3 regions of the Streptomyces sp. NPDC004539 genome follow, and region 3 is predicted to be linked to each of the others. Evidence: riboswitches for the same ligand, from Rfam matches in the RefSeq annotation. Region 3 holds a riboswitch; each other region holds the start of a gene.
The links. Region 3 has a riboswitch for thiamine pyrophosphate ahead of thiC (phosphomethylpyrimidine synthase ThiC). Riboswitches for the same ligand answer to the same signal wherever they lie in the genome.
Positions count from the first base shown of each region.

Region 1 (6,474 bases), on a different contig from region 3:
CGCCGCGGACGAGGCCCAGCAGCTCCACCGCGTCGTTCGGCCGGACACCCGGGGTGCGGGCCGTCGCCGAGGCGACCAGCTCGTCCAGCTCGTAGGCGAGGCCCGGGACGGCCGCCGACGGGGGCGGCACGTCCTCGTGGAGGTGCTTGTAGAGGACGATCGCCGGGGTCTCGCCCTCGTGCGGCTGGGTGCCGGTGAGCATCTCGTACAGCACGACCCCGCACGCGTACACGTCCACGCGCGCGTCCGCCGTACCCCGCTCGGTCTGCTCCGGGGCGAGGTAGGCGACCGTCCCCAGGACGTTCCCACTGCTCTCCGTGACCGTACCGACCGAGCGGACCAGGCCGAAGTCCGCGACCTTGACCCGGCCGTCGTCCCCTATCAGGACGTTCTCCGGCTTCATGTCCCGGTGCACGAACCCCGCGCGGTGCGCGGCGCCCAGCGCGGCGAGCACCGGTTCGAGGATGTCGAGCGCGGCCCTGGGCTGGAGCGCGCCCCGCTCCCGCAGCACGTCCCGCAGGGTGCACCCGGCGACGTACTCCATCGCCAGGTAGACGTACGGCCCGTCGGCCCCCTGGTCGAAGACCTGGACGACGTTCGGGTGCGCCAGCCGGGCGACCGACTTGGCCTCCCGGATGAACCGGTCCACGAACACGGCGTCGGCGGCCAGCGCGGGATGCATCACCTTCACGGCCAGCACGCGGTCGAGACGCATGTCCACGGCCCGGTAGACCGTGGCCATCCCGCCCACCGCGATCCGCGCGTCGACGCGGTAACGCCCGTCGAGCACCTGCCCGACGAGAGGGTCCTGAAGGGTCGTATCCACGCGGCCGAGTCTACGAGCCCCCACTGACAGCGTGATCCTTCGGAGCGGGATGGGACGGGGTTGTGACGTGTGAGGCCCGCCGTTCCCCGGAACGAGGGGTTCCGGCAGTGGCGGGGATCACGGGGACCACGGGTCAGAAGGCCGGGCGCTCCGGGTCGAACGCGGCCAGTCCCTCCGCCGGCGAGGACGCCCGCGCGAAGTACCGGCGGGGGATACGGCCGGCGCGGCGGGCCAGCCGTCCCGCGTCGACCGCGGACCGCATCGCCGACGCCATCAGCTCGGGGTCCTGCGCACGGGTCACCGCCGACGCGAGCATCACGCCCGCGCACCCCAGCTCCATCGCGAACGCCACGTCGGAGGCCGTACCGGCGCCCGCGTCCAGGATCACCGGCACGCGCGCGTGCTCGACGATCAGCTGGAAGTTGTGCGGGTTGCGGATACCGAGCCCCGACCCGATCGGCGACCCGAGCGGCATCACGGCCGCACAGCCCACGTCCTCCAGCTTCCGGGCGAGCACCGGGTCGTCGTTGGTGTACGGCAGGACGGTGAACCCGTCGTCCACCAGCGTCTCGGCGGCCTCCAGCAGCTCCACGGGGTCCGGCAGCAGGGTCCGCTCGTCCGCGATCACTTCGAGCTTCACCAGGGACGTGCCGAGCGCCTCCCGTGCGAGACGGGCGGTCAGGACGGCCTCCCCGGCGGTGAAACAGCCGGCCGTGTTGGGCAGCACCCGGATGCCGAGCCGGTCGAGAACGGACAGAACCGATCCCTGCACGGACGGGTCCACGCGCCGCATCGCGACCGTCGTCAGCTCCGTCCCGGACGCGACGAGCGCCCGCTCCATGACCTCCAGGCTCGGCGCCCCGCCGGTCCCCATGATCAGCCGCGACGAGAACGCCGTACCGCCCAGCAGAAACGGATCGTCAGCCATGGTCAGCCTCCCTGCACGGCGGTCAGGACTTCCACCCGGTCGCCCTCCGCGAGGGCGGTGGTGGCCCACCGCGCGCGCGGGACGACGGTTTCGTTCAGAGCGGCGGCGACACCGGACGGCGCCGGAGAGAGCACCCGGACGACGAGTTCGAGCACGGTCCCGGCGTCGAACTCCCGCAGCTCCCCGTTGACCGAGATGTTCATGCGACCGGCCGGGGTGGTCATCGGGACGTTCGTCGGGGCGTTCATACGGCGGACTCCAGGAGCGAGGCGGCGGTGAAGCGCCGGGGCGTGAAGGGGCGGGCCTCCTCGGGCAGCTCACCGGAGGTCAGCGCGTGCGCGAGCGCGTCCCCGGTGACCGGCGTCAGCAGGACGCCGTTGCGGTGGTGCCCGGTCGCCAGGAGCAGCCCCGGGAGGCCGGTCGGGCCGAGGAGGGGGGCGTTGTCGGGCGACCCGGGGCGCAGCCCCGCGCGGGTCTCCGTGAGGGGCAGTTCGGTGATCCCGGGGACCAGCTCGTGCGCGTCGCGCAGCAGCTCGTACACGCCCCCGGCGGTCACGGTCGTGTCCCAGCCCTGCTCCTCACTGGTCGCCCCCACGACCAGCTCCCCGTTCGCGCGCGGCACCAGATACACCTGGCTCCCGCGCACCACGGCCCGCACGGTACGGCTCAGGAACGGCGCGTACGCCGCCGGCACGGCGAGCCGCAGCACCTGCCCCTTCACCGGCCGCACCGGCGGCCGTACGGCGTCCGGGACGCCCGCGAGCCGCCCGCTGAGGCTGCCCCCGGCGAGGACGACCTGCCCGGCGCCGAAGAACGTCCCCCCGCGCGCGTGCACGCCGGTCGCACGGCCCCCGGCGACCTCCAGGCGCTCGGCCCACTTCCGGTGCAGGGCGACCCCGGCGCGCTCGCAGGCGACGACCAGCGCGGCGGCGAGGCGGCGCGGGTCGACCTGGTGGTCGCCGTCCACCCGCAGCCCGCCGCGCACCCCGGGCGCGAGCATCGGCTCCAGGCGCCGGCACTCCCGCCCGGACAGCCACTCCGACTCCAGCCCGGACCGCTGCTGGAGCGCGTGCAGTTCCCGCAGGTGGGCCCGGTCGTCGGCATCGAGGGCGACCGCGAGCGTGCCGCAGCGCCGGTAGCCGACGTCGTACCCGGTCGCCTCGGTCAGCTCGGCCACGAAATCGGGGTACCGGCGCGCGGAGGCGAGGTTCAGACCGAGGAGGGTCTGCTCGCCGTGGTGGAGTTCGGTGACGGCGGCCAGCATCCCGGCGGCCACCTGGGCGGCCCCGCCGCCCGGCTCCGGATCGAGTACGGCGGCCCTCAGGCCGCGCTGAGCGGCCCGCCAGGCGGTGACCAGGCCGATGACCCCGCCCCCGACCACGAGGACGTCAGACGGACGCGTAGACGGCATGGGCGTCCAGCCCCTCCCTTCGCCGGCATGACCCGGATCAGGTTCGTACGGTCGGAGGCCGGCCAGCCTCCCTCTCAGCCCGGTGCGTCCGGGCTCCCGCGAGTGCTTTACGTTGGCACTCACCCTAGCCCGCACCCCCCGCACCTCGTAAAGGGAGCCTCGGTTGACCCTCGACGGCCTCGTGTTCACCCCTGTCGCCGACCAGGCACCCGGCCAGGTCGGCACGAGCACCCGCTTCGCCTACCGCGAGGCCGACGGCGTGATCTGGGCCGACTACGCGGGCGGGGACGTCGTCCGCGGCCATCTCGTCGGCACGCGCGCGGGCGACCGGATCGACTTCCGGTACGTCCAGTTGCGCACCGACGGGACGACCGCCTCCGGGCACTGCGTCTCGACCGTCGTGACCCTCCCGGACGGCCGTCTCAGGCTCGACGAGACGTGGGAATGGGAGTCCCAGGAGGGCGCCGGGACGAGCGTTGTGGAGCAGGTCACGGAACCGGGCCCCTGACTGACTCACCGTCACGCAACTATGGTGATCGCGTGAGCGAGCAGACGCAGGAAACGGACGCCCCGCGCGCGGTCGTCGTCGGCGCCGGGATGGCCGGGGTGCAGACGGCGGTCGCCCTGCGCGAACAGGGCTTCACCGGCACGGTCACCGTCATCGGCGCGGAACCCCACCAGCCGTACGACCGCCCCCCGCTCTCGAAGGCCGTCCTGCTCGGCAAGACCGACGGCTCCGCCTTCGACATCGACTTCCCCGGCCTCGGCATCGACCTCCTCCTCGGCCGCGAGGCCCTCGCGGTGCGGACCGGGGAGCACGTCGTCGACACGGACGCCGGTCCGGTCCCCTACGACGTCCTCGTCCTCGCCACCGGCGCCGAACCGATCCTGCTCCCCGGCACGGAGGGCGTCCCCGGCGTCCACCTCCTGCGCACCCTCGACGACGTCGAACGCCTCCGGCCCGTCCTCGCCGGGCAGCACGACGTCGTGGTCGTCGGCGCCGGCTGGATCGGCGCGGAGTTCGCGACCGCCGCGCGCGAGGCGGGGTGCGCGGTGACGGTCGTCGAGGCCGCGGACCGTCCGCTCGCGGGCGCGCTGCCCGCCGAGGTCGCCGCGCCGATGACCTCCTGGTACGCCGACCTCGGGGTCGAACTGCGCACCCACGCGCGCGTGCGGGCCGTCGAGCCGGGGGCCGTGCTGCTGGACGACGGCACGCGCGTCCCCGCGGGCGCGGTGCTCGTCGGTATCGGCGCGCGGCCCGCGACGGCGTGGCTGCGGTCCTCCGGGGTGGCCCTGGGGGCGCACGGCGAGGTCGTCACCGACGCGCACCTCCGCACCTCCGCCCCTGACGTCTACGCCGTCGGCGACTGCGCCTCCTTCCCCTCCGCCCGGTACGCCGAGCGCCTCCTGATCCACCACTGGGACAACGCCCTCCAGGGCCCCCGCACGGTCGCGTCGAACATCCTCGCGAACGCCACCGGGGCGCCTCTCGTCGCCTACGACCCCGTCCCGTACTTCTGGTCCGAGCAGTTCGGGCGGTTCGTCCAGTACGCCGGGCACCACACCGGCGCCGACGAGACGATCTGGCGCGGCGACCCCGCCGGGCCGGCCTGGTCCGTGTGCTGGCTGCGGGAGGGGCGCCTGATCGCGCTCCTGGCGGTCGGCAGGCCGCGTGACCTGGCGCAGGGGCGGCGGTTGATCGAGGCGGGGGCTGTGATGGATGTGGGGGTGTTGGGGGATGCGGGGGTGCCGTTGAAGGGGGCGGTGGTGTGAGGGGGTGGGGATCGTTCGGCGTGGTTTCGGGGCGGGGCCGGGGTGTCAGGGGTTTCCCCGAGGGGGTTTCGGGGGGCGGTGGGGGACCGGTCCGGGTGGTCCCGGCTTCCGAGTGTCAGTGGCAGATGGCAGGCTTGATGTCGTGACCGAGATTGACACGAGGGTCGACGCGCTCGTCCCCGCCTGGCTGACCCTGCCCGACATCGCCGAACAGCTCGAAGAGGAGGTGACGCGCGTACGGCAACTCGTCAAGGACGGACAGCTGATCGCCGTCCGCCGAGGCGAGAACCGCGCGCTGCACGTCCCTGCCGCATTCATCGACGGCGACAAGGTCGTCAAGGGGCTCTCCGGGCTCCTGACGGTCCTGCGGGACGACGGGTTCACGGTCGAGGAGATGATCGAGTGGCTCTTCACCCCCGACCCCACCCTCCCCGGCACCCCGGCCCAGGCACTCCTGGAGAACCGAGGCACCGAGGTCAAGCGCCGGGCCCAGGCCCTGGCCGTCTGAGCACCGCCCGAGGAGACATGGCCACGGCTTGAGGGGCGTGGCCATGGGGGCGGGGCGTGGCCGGAGGGGGCCGGTGTGACTGTGGGCCTGCTCGGCAGGCGGCGGGTTCCTCGCGGGTCCTCGTCCGAGGGGCGCCGGCTCCGGAGAGCCCCCGCTTCCGAGGAGCGTCCCTTGTCGACCCCGCCTCGTAGGCGTGCGCTTTGGGAGGGTCTGAGGAGTGACAGGCCCGCCGGGGAGTACCCACTCACGAGGACGACACCGGGCGAAGCGGCAAGCCGACCCCGGCGTCACCCGGAACCCCCGCCCGCCCAGCCGGCGGCGCGGCGGGTTCCAAGGGCTCCAGGTTCCGAAGGCCAGCGGGCCACCGCTTCCCGGACGTTCGTTTTAAGGGGCACCGGGGAATGCCGAACCCGGCGAGGTCCGCCGGCTCACGGCGCCGCCCCCGCCGCCACCCCGAAACCCCGCCGCCCGCCGACCCACCCCGTGGAGAACCCCCGTGCCCGACCCCGCAGCTCAGCTCGCCGATGCCCGTCTCTACCTCTGTGTGGACGCCCGGAGGCGTCAGGGAGATCTCCCGGAGTTTCTGGACGCGGTGCTCGCCGGGGGAGTGGACATCGTGCAGCTCAGGGACAAGGGGATGGAGGCGGCGGAGGAGCTGGAGCACCTCGCCGTGTTCGCGGAGGCGTGCGCGCGGCACGGCAAGCTGCTCGCCGTGAACGACCGCGCGGACGTCGCCCACGCGGCCGGCGCGGACGTACTGCACCTCGGCCAGGGCGACCTCCCGGTCCCCGCCGCGAGGGCGATCCTCGCCGGGGACACGCTGATCGGCCGCTCGACCCACTCCACGGCGGAGGCGGAGGCCGCCGCCGTCCAGGACGGCGTCGACTACTTCTGCACGGGCCCCTGCTGGCCCACCCCCACCAAGCCCGGCCGCCACGCCCCCGGCCTCGACCTGGTCCGCCACACCGCCTCCCTGAACACCGACCGCCCCTGGTTCGCGATCGGCGGCATCGACCTCACCAACCTCG
Region 1 covers NZ_JBEXLS010000016.1:71,626-78,099, forward strand. The annotation lists gene pknB (Stk1 family PASTA domain-containing Ser/Thr kinase) at 1-826, opposite strand, end outside; gene ABZX85_RS29595 (thiazole synthase) at 960-1,754, opposite strand; gene thiS (sulfur carrier protein ThiS) at 1,757-1,957, opposite strand; gene thiO (glycine oxidase ThiO) at 1,999-3,165, opposite strand; TPP riboswitch at 3,163-3,275, opposite strand; gene ABZX85_RS29610 (hypothetical protein) at 3,329-3,673, shown strand; gene ABZX85_RS29615 (FAD-dependent oxidoreductase) at 3,706-4,938, shown strand; gene ABZX85_RS29620 (Rv2175c family DNA-binding protein) at 5,081-5,446, shown strand; gene thiE (thiamine phosphate synthase) at 5,943-6,474, shown strand, end outside.
Region 1: another riboswitch for thiamine pyrophosphate. It lies ahead of thiO (glycine oxidase ThiO); the one in region 3 lies ahead of thiC (phosphomethylpyrimidine synthase ThiC).

Region 2 (6,474 bases), on a different contig from region 3:
GGCGACGAGCAACGCCCGCCGCACGAGCGGCAGATCGACCTCCCGCCACACCCGCCACGGCGACGCCCCGAGCACCGCCGCCGCCTCCCGCAGCCGCTGGTCCACCGCCCGCAGCACCGGCAGCATCGTCCGCACCACGAACGGCACCCCCACCAGCGCCTGCGCCAGCGGCACCAGAATCCAGCTGCTCCGAAGGTCCAGCGGCGGTTCGTCCAGCGAGATCAGGAACCCGAACCCGACGGTCACCGCCGACACCCCGAGCGGCAGCATCAGCAGCGCGTCGAACCCCCGCACCAGCCGCCCCGCGTCCCGCCGGGCCAGCGCGGCGGCGGCGAGCCCCCCGATCAGCACGGCGATCCCGGTCGCGACGGCCGCGTACTCAAGGGAGTTGCCGATCGCGTCGATCGGCGGGACCAGGAACACGTTGCCCTCGTCGGACGTCAGCGCCCGGTAGTACGCGAAGTCCGTGCCGCCGAGGGAGCGCCCGACCAGGACCGCGAGCGGCAGCACGAGCAGGAGGGCGATCGTCGCCAACACCCCGGCCAGCAGCGCCCACTGGCCCGGTCCGCGCGGCCGGCGGGCGGTCGTCGACGCGTCCACCAGCCGCAGCGCGCTCTCCCGGCGCCGTACGGTCCAGGCGTGCACGGCGAGGATCGCGCCCACCGCCACGAACTGGACGACCGTGAGGACGGCGGCCGTCGTCAGGTCGAAGATCTCGGACGTCTGCCGGTAGATCTCCACCTCAAGGGTCGAGAAGGTCGGCCCGCCGAGGATCTGCACGACCCCGAACGACGTGAACGTGAACAGGAACACCATCAGCGCGGCGGCGGCGACGGCCGGGCCGAGCGCGGGCAGGGTGACCGCGCGGAACGCCCGCAGCCGCGACGCCCCCAGCACCCGCGCCGCCTCCTCCTGACGCGGGTCGAGCTGCGCCCAGAGCCCGCCGACGGTCCGGACGACGACCGCGTAGTTGAAGAAGACGTGCGCCAGCAGGATCGCCCACACGGTCGTGTCGAGCCGTACGCCCCACAGTTCGTCGGTGAGGCCGCCCCGGCCGACGAGCGCCAGGAACGCCGTACCGACGACGACCGTCGGCAGGACGAACGGGACCGTGACGACCGCGTGCAGGAGGCGGCGGCCGGGGAAGTCGAGGCGGGCGAAGACGTAGGCGCCGGGCAGGGCGATCAGCAGGGTCAGGGCGGTGGAGGCGAGGGCCTGCCAGGTCGTGAACCACAGGACGTGCCGGATGTCCGGCTGGGCGACGACGTCCCAGAGGCGGCCGAGGTGCCAGGTGCCGTCGGCGTGCAGGCCGCGCAGCAGGATCGCGGCGACCGGGTAGGCGAAGAAGATCCCGAAGAACGCCAGCGGCAGGGCCATCAGGCCCAGCCGGACTACTTGAGGACGAGAGAGGCCCACGTCTTGACCCAGTCGTCACGGTCGGCGGCGATCTTCGCCGGGGCCATGGTCTCGGGGGACTTCGCGGCGGGACCGTACTTCGTGAACTCCGCCGGGACCGCCGCGCCCTGGAGCACCGGGTACACGAACATGTTCAGCGGCATGTCCTGCTGGAACTCCTTGCCGATCAGGAAGTCGATCAGCGCCTTGCCGCCGGCGGTGTTCTTGGCGTTGCTGAGCAGGCCGGCGAACTCGATCTGCCGGAAGCAGGTGCCTTCGGCGACGCCGGTGGGCGCGGCCGTCGGCTTCGGGTCCGCGAAGATCACCTCGGCGGGCGGGGAGGAGGCGTACGACACGACGAGCGGCCGGTCCCCCTTGGCCTTCTTGCCGCCGGCCGACCCGGAGAACACCTCGTTGTACGCCTGGTCCCAGCCGTCGACGACCTCGACGCCGTTCGCCTTCAGCTTCTTCCAGTAGTCCTGCCAGCCGTCGTCGCCGTACTTGGCAGCCGTCCCGAGCAGGAAGCCGAGGCCCGGGGAGGACGTCGAGACGTTCTCGGTGACCAGGAGGTCCTTGTACTCGGGCTTGATCAGATCGTCGTACGACGCCGGCGGGGTCAGCTTGTGGTCGGCGAAGTACTTCTTGTCGTAGTTGACGCAGATGTCGCCGTAGTCGACGGGGGTGACCCGGTGCTTTCCGGCGTCGAGCTGGTACTCCTCGCCGACCTGCGCCAGCCCCTTCGCCTCGTACGGCTGGAAGAGGCCGTTGTCGAGGGCGCGGGAGAGGAGGGTGTTGTCGACGCCGAAGAAGACGTCGCCCTGGGGGTTGTCCTTCGTCAGGATCGCCTTGTTGACGGCCTGGCCGGCGTCGCCGTCGGTGAGGACCTTGACCTGGTAGCCGGAGGTCTTCTCGAAGTCGGCGAGGACGGTCTTGGAGACGGCCCAGGAGCTGTGGCTGACGAGGGTGACGGTCTTCGAGCCGGAGCTGGAGGTCTGATCATCAGACTTCTCGGACGATGATCCGCACGCGGAGAGCGCGACCAGACCGAGGCCCACGGCGACAACGACGAACTTCTTCACGGTGATGACCGAACTTCCTACCCAGAATGACCTGGGCGAGGTTCAGAGGGTCTGCGGCCTGTTCACCGCACTCTCAGCGCTGTCGCGCTCCCCTGTCGGATATATGAATGTATGACGACGCGAACGTCCGACGGTCAGCTTACCGCTCGGTCGCGGCGAGCTGGCCGCACGCCCCGTCGATCTCCTGGCCCCGGGTGTCCCGGACGGTGACCGGCACGCCGTGCGCCGCGATCGCCTCCACGAACGCCTTCTCGTCCTCGGGCCGCGACGCGGTCCACTTCGAGCCGGGGGTCGGGTTCAGCGGGATCAGGTTGACGTGCACCGGCTTGCCGCGCAGCAGCCGGCCGAGCCGGTCGCCCCGCCATGCCTGGTCGTTGATGTCCCGGATCAGCGCGTACTCGATCGACAGCCGGCGGCCCGACTTCTCGACGTACTCGAACCCGGCGTCGAGGACCTCGCGGACCTTCCAGCGGGTGTTGACGGGGACGAGGGTGTCGCGGAGTTCGTCGTCCGGGGCGTGCAGGGAGATCGCGAGGCGGCACTTGAAGCCCTCGTCCGCGAACCGGTGGATCGCCGGGACGAGGCCGACGGTCGAGACGGTGATCCCGCGCTGCGAGAGGCCGAGCCCGTCGGGGTTCGGGTCGGTCAGCGCGCGGATGGCGCCGACGACGCGCTTGTAGTTGGCGAGGGGCTCGCCCATCCCCATGAAGACGATGTTGGAGAGCCGGGCGGGCCCCCCGGGCACGTCCCCGTCCCTGAGCGCCCGCATGCCGTCCACGATCTGGTGCACGATCTCGGCGGTCGACAGATTCCGGTCCAGACCCGCCTGCCCCGTCGCGCAGAACGGGCAGTTCATCCCGCATCCGGCCTGCGAGCTGATGCACATCGTCACCCGGTCCGGGTACCGCATCAGCACGGATTCGACGAGCGTCCCGTCGAACATCCGCCACAGCGTCTTGCGGGTCGTGCCCTCGTCGGTCGACAGATGCCGCACGACAGTCATCAGCTCAGGGAACAACGCCTCCTGAAGCTTCCCGCGCGACCCGGCCGGGATGTCCGTCCACTCCGCCGGGTCGTGCGCGTACCGCGCGAAGTAGTGCTGCGAAAGCTGCTTCGCACGAAACGGCTTCTCCCCGACCTCCGCGACAACCTCTTTCCGCTCGGCGGGCGAGAGATCGGCAAGGTGCCGCGGCGGCTTCTTGGCTCCGCGGGGGGCGACGAACGTCAATTCTCCGGGCTTAGGCATAACACCAACCAGTGTCGCAGATCCCCGCGAGTACGCCGACCGGGTCAGAAGAGCGCCAGCACAGCACCGATCACGTTCGCCGTGTACGACTTCGTCCGATGCCACGGCCCGCAGTACAGCTTCACCCGCCGCCGCCCGTTCTGACTCAGGAGCGCACCACACCACCGGCACTGTAAGTCGCCGTGGTAGGTGCCGTCCTCTTCACGTCTCGCACGCTGCATGCGCGCACTTTACGCAAGCCCCCACCGCCTGAGAACCCCGGCCCGTCAGTTCGCGAAGAGATCGAAGAGCGGGTCGAGGGCGCTCGTGACGTACCGCTTCACCCGGTGCCACCCCCGGCAGTACCGCCGCACCCGCCGGCGCCCGTCCTGCACGATCGGTGCCTCGCACCACGCACACGGCAGCGCCCCGTAGAGCCTGCCGTCCTTCCCCCGCCTGGCCAGCATGCGCCGCACCCTACGCAAAGAGCCCCCGCCCGGAAAGGGCGAGGGCTCGGTGCGACCGGGAGTCAGCCGGTGCCGACGAACAGCACCAGCAACGACCACACCACCGGCGCCGTGGGGAGCAGGGAGTCCAGGCGGTCCATGATGCCGCCGTGGCCCGGCAGCAGCGTGCCCATGTCCTTGATGCCCAGGTCCCGCTTGATCATCGACTCGCCGAGGTCGCCCAGCGTGGCGCTGGCGGCGACGGCGAGGCCGAGGAGGAGGCCCTGCCACCAGGTGCCGTCCTCGATGACGTACTGCATGAGCAGGGCACCGGCGACCATCGCGAAGGCGATCGCTCCGAGCAGGCCCTCGCGGGTCTTGCCGGGGCTGATCCGGGGCGCGAGCTTGTGCTTGCCGAAGCGCCAGCCGACGGCGTACGCACCGGTGTCGCTGACGACCGTCAGCACCAGGAAGACGAGGACGCGGCGGTGCCCGTCCTCGGCGGTCAGCATCAGCGCGACGAACGTGGCCAGGAACGGCACGTAGAACGCGGCGAAGACCCCGGCCGTGACGTCCTTGAGGTACCCCTCGGGAGGTTCCGTCATCCGCCAGACCAGCACCGCCAGGGCCGTGAGCGCCATGGCGACCCAGGCCCCCTCGGGCCCGCGGACGTACCCGGCGACGACCATCGCGGCCCCGCCGACGGCGAGCGGCACCAGCGGCGCCTTGATCTGCTTGCGCTCCTGGAGCCGACTGGTCAGCTCCCACAGCCCCACGACGACGGCGACCGCTATCACCCCGACGAACACGGCCTTGACGATGAACAGCGAGGCGACGATCACCGCCCCGAGCCCGATCCCGACCCCTATCGCCGCGCCCAGGTCACGCCCCGCGCTCTTCTTCTGCGGCGCGGCCTGCCGCTCGTCGGCCATGGGCTCCGGTTTCTGCGGCACCGCCGCCTGAGGCTGCGCCGACGGGATCTCGTCGCGGAACAGGGGACCACCGCCCGCTGCGGCGGTCCACCGGTCGTCATCCTGGTCTCCGCCATGAGCGGGTACGTCGGGCACGATGGGCATGGGGCGAGTCTGCTGCGCCTGCGGCGCATCGTACGCGGGACCCGCCGGAGCGCCCCCCCAATACCCGGCCTGTCCGGCCTGTGGCGGCGCCCCCCAGGAAGAGTCGTTCATCAGACTTCGAGCAGCTCCGCTTCTTTGTGCTTGAGCAGCTCGTCCACCTGGGCGACGTACTTCGCGGTCAGGTCGTCGAGTTCCTTCTCGGCGCGGCGCACGTCGTCCTCGCCGGACTCCTTGTCCTTGACCAGCTTGTCGAGGGTGTCCTTGGCCTTGCGGCGGACGGCGCGGATGGAGACCCGGGAGTCCTCGGCCTTGCCGCGCGCGACCTTGATGTAGTCGCGGCGGCGCTCCTCGGTCAGCTCCGGGAAGTTGACGCGGATGATGTTGCCGTCGTTGCTGGGGTTGACGCCCAGGTCCGAGTCACGGATCGCCTGCTCGATGTTGCGCAGCGCCGTCTTGTCGAACGGGGTCACGACGGCCATGCGCGGCTCCGGCACGGAGAACGAGGCCAGCTGGTTGATCGGCGTCGGCGCACCGTAGTACTCGGCCACGATCTTGTTGAACATCGCCGGGTGCGCACGCCCGGTGCGGATCGCGGCGAAGTCCTCCTTGGCGACCACGACGGCCTTCTCCATCTTCTCCTCGGCTTCGAGGAGGGTCTCTTCGATCACCACTTGCTCCTGCGTGTCTTGAGTAGGCCCGGCTGCGGTTCCCTGTCGGTGGCGGCGGCCGGCTGCGTCGCGTCTTCTTCCTGCACGGTTCCCGACCGGCAGGACATTGTCCATCCCCCGGTCAGGCCCGGGTGTCCTGGTCACCCACCAGCGTGCCGATCTTCTCACCCTTGACGGCGCGCGCGATATTGCCCTCGGTCAGCAGCTCGAAGACGAGGATCGGCAGCTTGTTGTCGCGGCACAGCGTGATCGCGGTGGCGTCGGCGACCTTGAGGTCGCGGGTGATGACGTCGGCGTAGCCGAGCGCGTCGAACTTGACCGCGTCGGGGTTGGTCTTCGGGTCGGAGTCGTAGACCCCGTCGACCCCGTTCTTGCCCATGAGGAGGGCCTCGGCGTCGATCTCCAGGGCGCGCTGGGCGGCGGTGGTGTCGGTGGAGAAGTACGGCATGCCCATACCGGCGCCGAAGATGACGACGCGGCCCTTCTCCAGGTGGCGCACGGCGCGCAGCGGGATGTACGGCTCGGCGACCTGGCCCATGGTGATGGCGGTCTGCACCCGGGAGTCGATGCCCTCCTTCTCCAGGA
Region 2 covers NZ_JBEXLS010000001.1:25,531-32,004, forward strand. The annotation lists gene ABZX85_RS00120 (iron ABC transporter permease) at 1-1,377, opposite strand, end outside; gene ABZX85_RS00125 (thiamine ABC transporter substrate-binding protein) at 1,392-2,480, opposite strand; TPP riboswitch at 2,471-2,578, opposite strand; gene rlmN (23S rRNA (adenine(2503)-C(2))-methyltransferase RlmN) at 2,614-3,720, opposite strand; gene ABZX85_RS00135 (hypothetical protein) at 3,765-3,941, opposite strand; gene ABZX85_RS00140 (hypothetical protein) at 3,987-4,166, opposite strand; gene ABZX85_RS00145 (phosphatidate cytidylyltransferase) at 4,229-5,332, opposite strand; gene frr (ribosome recycling factor) at 5,332-5,889, opposite strand; gene pyrH (UMP kinase) at 6,011-6,474, opposite strand, start outside.
Region 2: another riboswitch for thiamine pyrophosphate. It lies ahead of ABZX85_RS00125 (thiamine ABC transporter substrate-binding protein); the one in region 3 lies ahead of thiC (phosphomethylpyrimidine synthase ThiC).

Region 3 (6,474 bases):
AGTCCGGACTACACGAGCCCGGACTTCGGCGGCCCGGACAACGCCCCTGACTGACCACCTCTCCACCCACACCCCCTTCGCTCCGCATCCTGCTCCCGGTCCGTGTCCCCCTCGGGGCGCGGACCGGGGGTTTTCCGGGGCCCGCCTCACAGCACCTGAAGGTCGATCAGGTAGCTGGTGACGACCACGAAACAGGCCACTTCTCCGGACGCCGACCGGCCCAGCCAGACGGGATACACCCCGTCGCCGCCCGTCCCGAAGCAGATCAGGTCGCCGCCGGTCGCCTCGTCGACGCTGCGCAGGAAGCCGTCCTGAACGAAGTCCACGGGGACCTCGCGGCCGTCCGGGGCGTAGTACTCCTTGATCTGACCGACGTGCGTCCGCCAGCCGGACGCGTCCGCGAAGGCGCCCGACGCGGTGTCCGTGCCGTACCCGAAGCACTCGTCGTCCCTGAGCAGCCGGACGTCGTCCCGCACGCTGAGCGCCTGCTCCCAGCCGACCACGGGCTCGTCGCTCAGCAGAAGACGTACGGCGACGGAGTCCTCCGTCTCGACATGCGCGCCCATGAATTCGTATTCGTAGGCGACGACCGCCTCCTGCACCGGGTAGACACCCGGGGCGAACGTCTCGGCCAGTTCCCGCCCGTCGGCCAGGGGGTCCGCGACGACCAGCCGCCCGCTGGGGAGCCGCAGTCCGGCGATCTCCCTCGGCTCAAGGACCGTCATCTCCGGCTCGGTGTCGGTGGAGAGCCGCGTCCCCGGGGTGAACAGCTCGGTCAGGTGATCCGGTTCGGCGGGGCGGGGCGGCAGCCACGGCGTGACCACGAGGCCGTCCGCGGCCGGAGCCGTGGTGTCGGCCTCGGCCGGTTCCTCCGCGTCCAGCGTCTCCCGTACGCCGTGCTCCTCTCCGGCGAGCAGCAGCCAGCCGTCTCCCCGCACCCCCAACGCCCCTCTGGACAGCCACCGGTCGGCCTCGGCGATGTCCGGGCGGGTGTGCGTGGACCCGCCGTCCGCCCGATCGACGACCTTGCGGCCCTTGCCGTCGGGGTAGAGGTCGTGGCGGACGCGGGTGACACCGGCGGCGAACTCCGGCTGCTCCGGGGAGTCGTACAGCCAGGCGCCGAGGTGGCGCAGGAACACCCGCTCCGGCTCCAGCAGCCGCCAGTCCACCTCGGCCCTGCGCCTGCCCTGCTCGTCGTACGCCCACATCCCGACGTAGGAGTCACCCCAGGCCACGAGATGCACCTCCACGGGCTCCCGCCGCCCCGGAACCCGATACACCATCACATACGGCTCCCCCGCGGCGTCCCGCGCCTCCGCCCCGGCCCGCGAGAGCGGCCCCACAGCGGCCCGCGCCCCGAGATCCCACCCCACCGCGTACGACACGAACACCTTGCCCACGACACCGACCCCCGTCCCACACACCCGGCCACGGGCCGGTCGAACACCTATGCCAATACCGTAGCCCCCACCACTGACAATGACCCCGTACCCACGCATTTCCCCAGCTGAGCAACGGTGCCCGCCTCCCCCACGACGGACACCGCACCCACCCCGCTCAGTCCACTCAGTCCGCGATCGGCAGATACACCCGGTTCCCCGCCGCCGCGAACTCCTTCGACTTCTGCGCCATCCCGTCCTCGATCTCCGCACGACTGCCGCCGTGTTCACGGCGGATGTCCTGGCTGATCTTCATCGAGCAGAACTTCGGACCGCACATCGAGCAGAAGTGCGCGGTCTTGGCGGGCTCGGCCGGGAGGGTCTCGTCGTGGAACTCGCGGGCCGTCACCGGGTCGAGGGCCAGGTTGAACTGGTCCTCCCAGCGGAACTCGAAGCGGGCGTCGGAGAGGGCGTCGTCCCAGTCCTGGGCGCCGGGGTGGCCCTTGGCGAGGTCGGCCGCGTGGGCGGCGATCTTGTAGGTGATGACGCCGGTCTTGACGTCGTCGCGGTTGGGCAGGCCGAGGTGTTCCTTCGGCGTGACGTAGCAGAGCATCGCCGTGCCCCACCAGGCGATCATCGCGGCGCCGATACCGGAGGTGATGTGGTCGTACGCCGGGGCGACGTCCGTCGTCAGGGGGCCGAGCGTGTAGAACGGGGCCTCGTCGCAGATCTCCTGCTGGAGGTCGATGTTCTCCTTGATCTTGTGCATCGGGACGTGCCCCGGGCCCTCGATCATCGTCTGGACGTCGTGACGCTTCGCGATCCGGTTGAGTTCCCCGAGCGTCCTCAGCTCGGCGAACTGCGCCTCGTCGTTGGCGTCCGCGATCGAGCCCGGCCGCAGTCCGTCGCCCAGCGAGTAGGTGACGTCGTAGGCGGCGAGGATCTCGCAGAGTTCCTCGAAGTTCTCGTACAGGAACGACTCCCGGTGGTGCGCGAGGCACCAGGCCGCCATGATCGAGCCGCCGCGCGAGACGATGCCGGTCTTGCGGTTCGCGGTGAGCGGCACGTACGCGAGACGCACGCCCGCGTGGACCGTCATGTAGTCCACGCCCTGCTCGGCCTGCTCGATCACCGTGTCCTTGTAGATCTCCCAGGTCAGCTCCTCGGCCCGCCCGTCGACCTTCTCCAGCGCCTGGTACAGCGGCACCGTGCCGATGGGGACGGGGGAGTTGCGCAGCACCCACTCGCGGGTGGTGTGGATGTTGCGGCCGGTGGAGAGGTCCATGACCGTGTCGGCGCCCCAGCGGGTCGCCCAGGTCATCTTCTCGACCTCCTCCTCGATGGAGGACGTCACCGCCGAGTTGCCGATGTTCGCGTTGACCTTCACCAGGAACCGCTTGCCGATGATCATCGGCTCGATCTCCGGGTGGTTGACGTTCGCGGGCAGCACGGCCCGCCCCGCCGCGATCTCCTCGCGGACGACCTCCGGGGAGACGTTCTCCCGCAGCGCCACGAACTCCATCTCCGGGGTGACCTCGCCCCTGCGCGCGTACGCCAGTTGCGTGACCGGCCGCCCGTCCCGGCTGCGGCGCGGGAGCCGGGGGCGGCCCGGGAAGACCGCGTCGAGATTGCGCAGGCCACCGCGCGGAGAGGTGTGCTTGATCCCGTCGTCCTCGGGGCGGACCGGACGACCCGCGTACTCCTCGGTGTCGCCCCGGGCGACGATCCAGTTGTCCCGCAGCGGGGCGAGCCCCCGGCGGACGTCGGTCTGCGCGGACGGGTCGGTGTACGGGCCCGAGGTGTCGTACAGGGTGACCGACTGCCCGTTGGTGAGATGCACCTGACGGACCGGCACGCGCAGATCGGGGCGCGAGCCCTCGACGTACGCCTTGTGCCAGCCGACGGACTTGCCTGCCTCCGCGGACTTCACAGCCTCTGCGGGGGGCGTGCCGTGATCGGACCGCTCGTCCTGGCTGGAGGCAGGCGTGCGTGCGTCCTTGATGGTCATGAGACCTACTCCCTACGCCGGCATTACCCGGTAACAGGTTCAGCGGTCGACGCAGCGGCTTCCGTCTGCCGATGTTTCATGTGAAACATCACTCGATCCCGGTGACGTTTCACGTGAAACACCGCGAAGACGAAGGTCAGCGCCCTCTCAGCCCGGTGCTCCGAGCTCCCGCGTGTGCAAAAGGTGCCTCCACGCTAGCGGTATTTGTGGCGCGGTGAACAGTGGGCCTCTGTCGTTCTTGCGATGATCGGTCGGTGACCACACCACCCCGCTCTCCGTTCCCCCCTCCGTCCGAGCCGCACCGCCGGCCCGGCACGGGAAGCGGTCCCGACTCCGGGCCCGGCCAAGTCCCGGACGACACGCGCGATTTCGGCGCGGCGGGCGGGTACGAGGGGCAGGGCGAGTACGGAGGGCAAGGCGCCGTTCACGACGGTGGTGTGCCCGGTGGTGTCCACCCCCGCGCCCGGCTCAGCTCGCTCCAGCGCCGGGGACCACTGCTCCGGAACGAGCCCGGCCAGGAGTTCCGCCGTACGGAGGAGCAGGGTCCCGGCAACGCGGGCGCCCCCAACCCGCCCCAGGGCCCCGGCAACGGCGGCGCTCCCCGCCAGGTGCAGAGCCCCGGGTACGGCGTCGGCCCCGTCCGGCGACCTGAGGACACCGGTCCGACTCCGCAGGTACGACGCCCTGTGTACGAGAGCGGCCCGGTCCCGAGGGTCTCCATGCACGACAGCGGTCCCGTACCTCGGGTGGGTGGGCCCGGGAGGGGTCCCGCGCCTCAAGTGCCGCCGTACGAGAGCGGTCCCGTGCCCCGGGTGCCCCTCCACGACAGCGGTCCCGTCCCTCAAGTACCTCTGCACGACAGCGGTCCCGTGCCGCAGGCGTCCGTGCACGACAGTGGTCCTGTCCCGCGGGTTCCGGGGCGCGAGGCCCACGTTCACGGGGGCGGCGCCGGTCACAGCGCGGGCCCCGAGTCCGGCGGGCAGGCTCACGGCGGGCACTCCCACGCCCACCCGCCCCACGGCGAACCCCACCACGCCCCCCACGGCACACCCCCCGGCGGAGGGCACGGCGACTCGCACGGCGGTGGCCATGGCGGCGGCCACTCGCACAGCCACAGTCACGGCCCCGCCGCCCCCGTCTCCCGGCACCTCCGCAAGGTCATCGGCGCGATCCTGATCCCCTTCGCCGCGGCCGTGGTCGTGGGGCTCGCGGTGCTGTGGCCCGGCGGCGCCCCGCCGCACGAGCGGACCGGCGTCGGGTTCGACCGGCAGACACAGCAGGCGACGGTCACCAAGGTCGAGAAGCTGAGCTGCGCGTCCGTCAACGCCGGGGGCGTGCCGCCGACCGGTGACACTTCCACGGCCGAGGGCTCCTCGGCGGTGCAGCAGGCGAACGGCACCTGCAAGCGGGCGACGATCCGGGTCGACACCGGCAATGACAAGGGCCGTACGTTCACGGAGATCATCCAGCCCGACCAGTCACGGCAGTTGAAGCTGGACCAGAAGGTCGTCGTCGCCTACGAGCCGTCCGCGCCGAAGGACCTCCAGTACTCGGTGGCCGACGTCAACCGGCGCTTCCCGATGGCCCTGCTCGCCGGGATCTTCGCGCTCGCCGTGGTGATCGTCGGCCGGCTGCGGGGCGTCATGGCGCTGGTCGCGCTGGCGATCAGCTTCCTCCTCCTGAACTTCTTCGTCCTGCCCGCCATCCTCCAGGGCTCGAACCCGCTGGTCGTGGCAGTGGTCGGAGCGAGCGCCATCATGCTGATCGCGCTCTATCTGTGTCACGGACTCTCCGCGAGAACCTCGGTCGCCGTGCTCGGCACGCTGATCTCGCTGCTGCTGATCGGCGTCCTGGGCTCCCTGTTCAACAGCTGGGCCGCACTCACCGGCAACACCGACGACAACACCGGTCTGATCCACGGGCTGTACCCGTCGATCGACATGAGCGGTCTGCTGCTGGCCGGCATCATCATCGGCTCGCTCGGTGTCCTGGACGACGTGACGGTCACCCAGACCTCGGCGGTGTGGGAGCTGCACGAGGCGAACCCGACGATGGGCTGGCGCGGGCTGTACCGGGCGGGCATCCGGATCGGCCGCGACCACATCGCGTCCGTCGTCAACACGCTCGTCCTCGCCTACGCGGGCGCCGCGCTCCCGCTCCTCCTGCTCTTCTCCATCGCCCAGAGCAGCGTCGGCGCGGTCGCCAACAGCGAACTGGTCGCCGAGGAGATCGTCCGTACCCTCGTCGGCTCCATCGGCCTCGTCGCCTCGGTCCCGGTCACGACAGCCCTCGCGGCCCTGGTCGTCTCGGCGGACCGCCCGGACACCAAGTCGGCCCCGCCGTCAGCACCGTCGACCCCGGCCCCGGACCTGACTCCGGCTGCGGCACCGGCGCGGGGAGGCCGAGGCCGCCGCCGCAAGCACTGAGCCCGCTGCGGGCTGGACAGGCGTGCGGGCTGGGCAGGCGTGCGGGGCCGTGCAGGCGTGCGGGGCCGTGCAGGGCGTGCAGCATGCGAGGCGTGCAGCAAGAACGCCGAGCAGCGCGGCGGAGGCCGGGGCAGGTGCAGGGGCCCTGACGAGCCTTCAGAAGCTCCCGGAAACCCGGTAACCCAGGAGGCCGGAAACGGATGGAGGGGCCACCCGGTCCCACCGAACCAGAAGCTTCCGTCACCCGACCAGTGCATCCAGTCCGGCCGCCCCTGAGACCCGGGGAGCCGGAAACCCGGAGAACCTCCACCCCACCCCACCCCGGCCGACCCGCAAACCCCCAACCCCGGCCCGGAAAGCCATCGGCCAGCTCCCCCCGCCACACCCGCTCATCCCAGGCACCGCCGAAGAAGCGGCCACCACACGCCGAGCCCCGAAGCCCGCGAAGCCGACGCCCACCCCAAAACCCGCCGGCCCCGCGCCCAAGCCCAACCTCGCCCCCCACCAGCCAACGCCCCCACCCTCGCAGAACCGTTCCTGCACTGATCCGAACGCGCTGAAGCGTTTCCCCGTCCGAGCGGCGCAGCCACCCTCACCCCGCGCTCTGCTCCTCCGCCAGAATCCGGTCCAGCGCCTCGTCGAGATGCGCGTCGAAGTCGGC
Region 3 covers NZ_JBEXLS010000026.1:103,653-110,126, forward strand. The annotation lists gene ABZX85_RS38985 (hypothetical protein) at 1-54, shown strand, start outside; gene ABZX85_RS38990 (DUF4241 domain-containing protein) at 147-1,400, opposite strand; gene thiC (phosphomethylpyrimidine synthase ThiC) at 1,567-3,387, opposite strand; TPP riboswitch at 3,380-3,569, opposite strand; gene ABZX85_RS39000 (YibE/F family protein) at 4,191-5,813, shown strand; gene ABZX85_RS39005 (SsgA family sporulation/cell division regulator) at 6,406-6,474, opposite strand, start outside.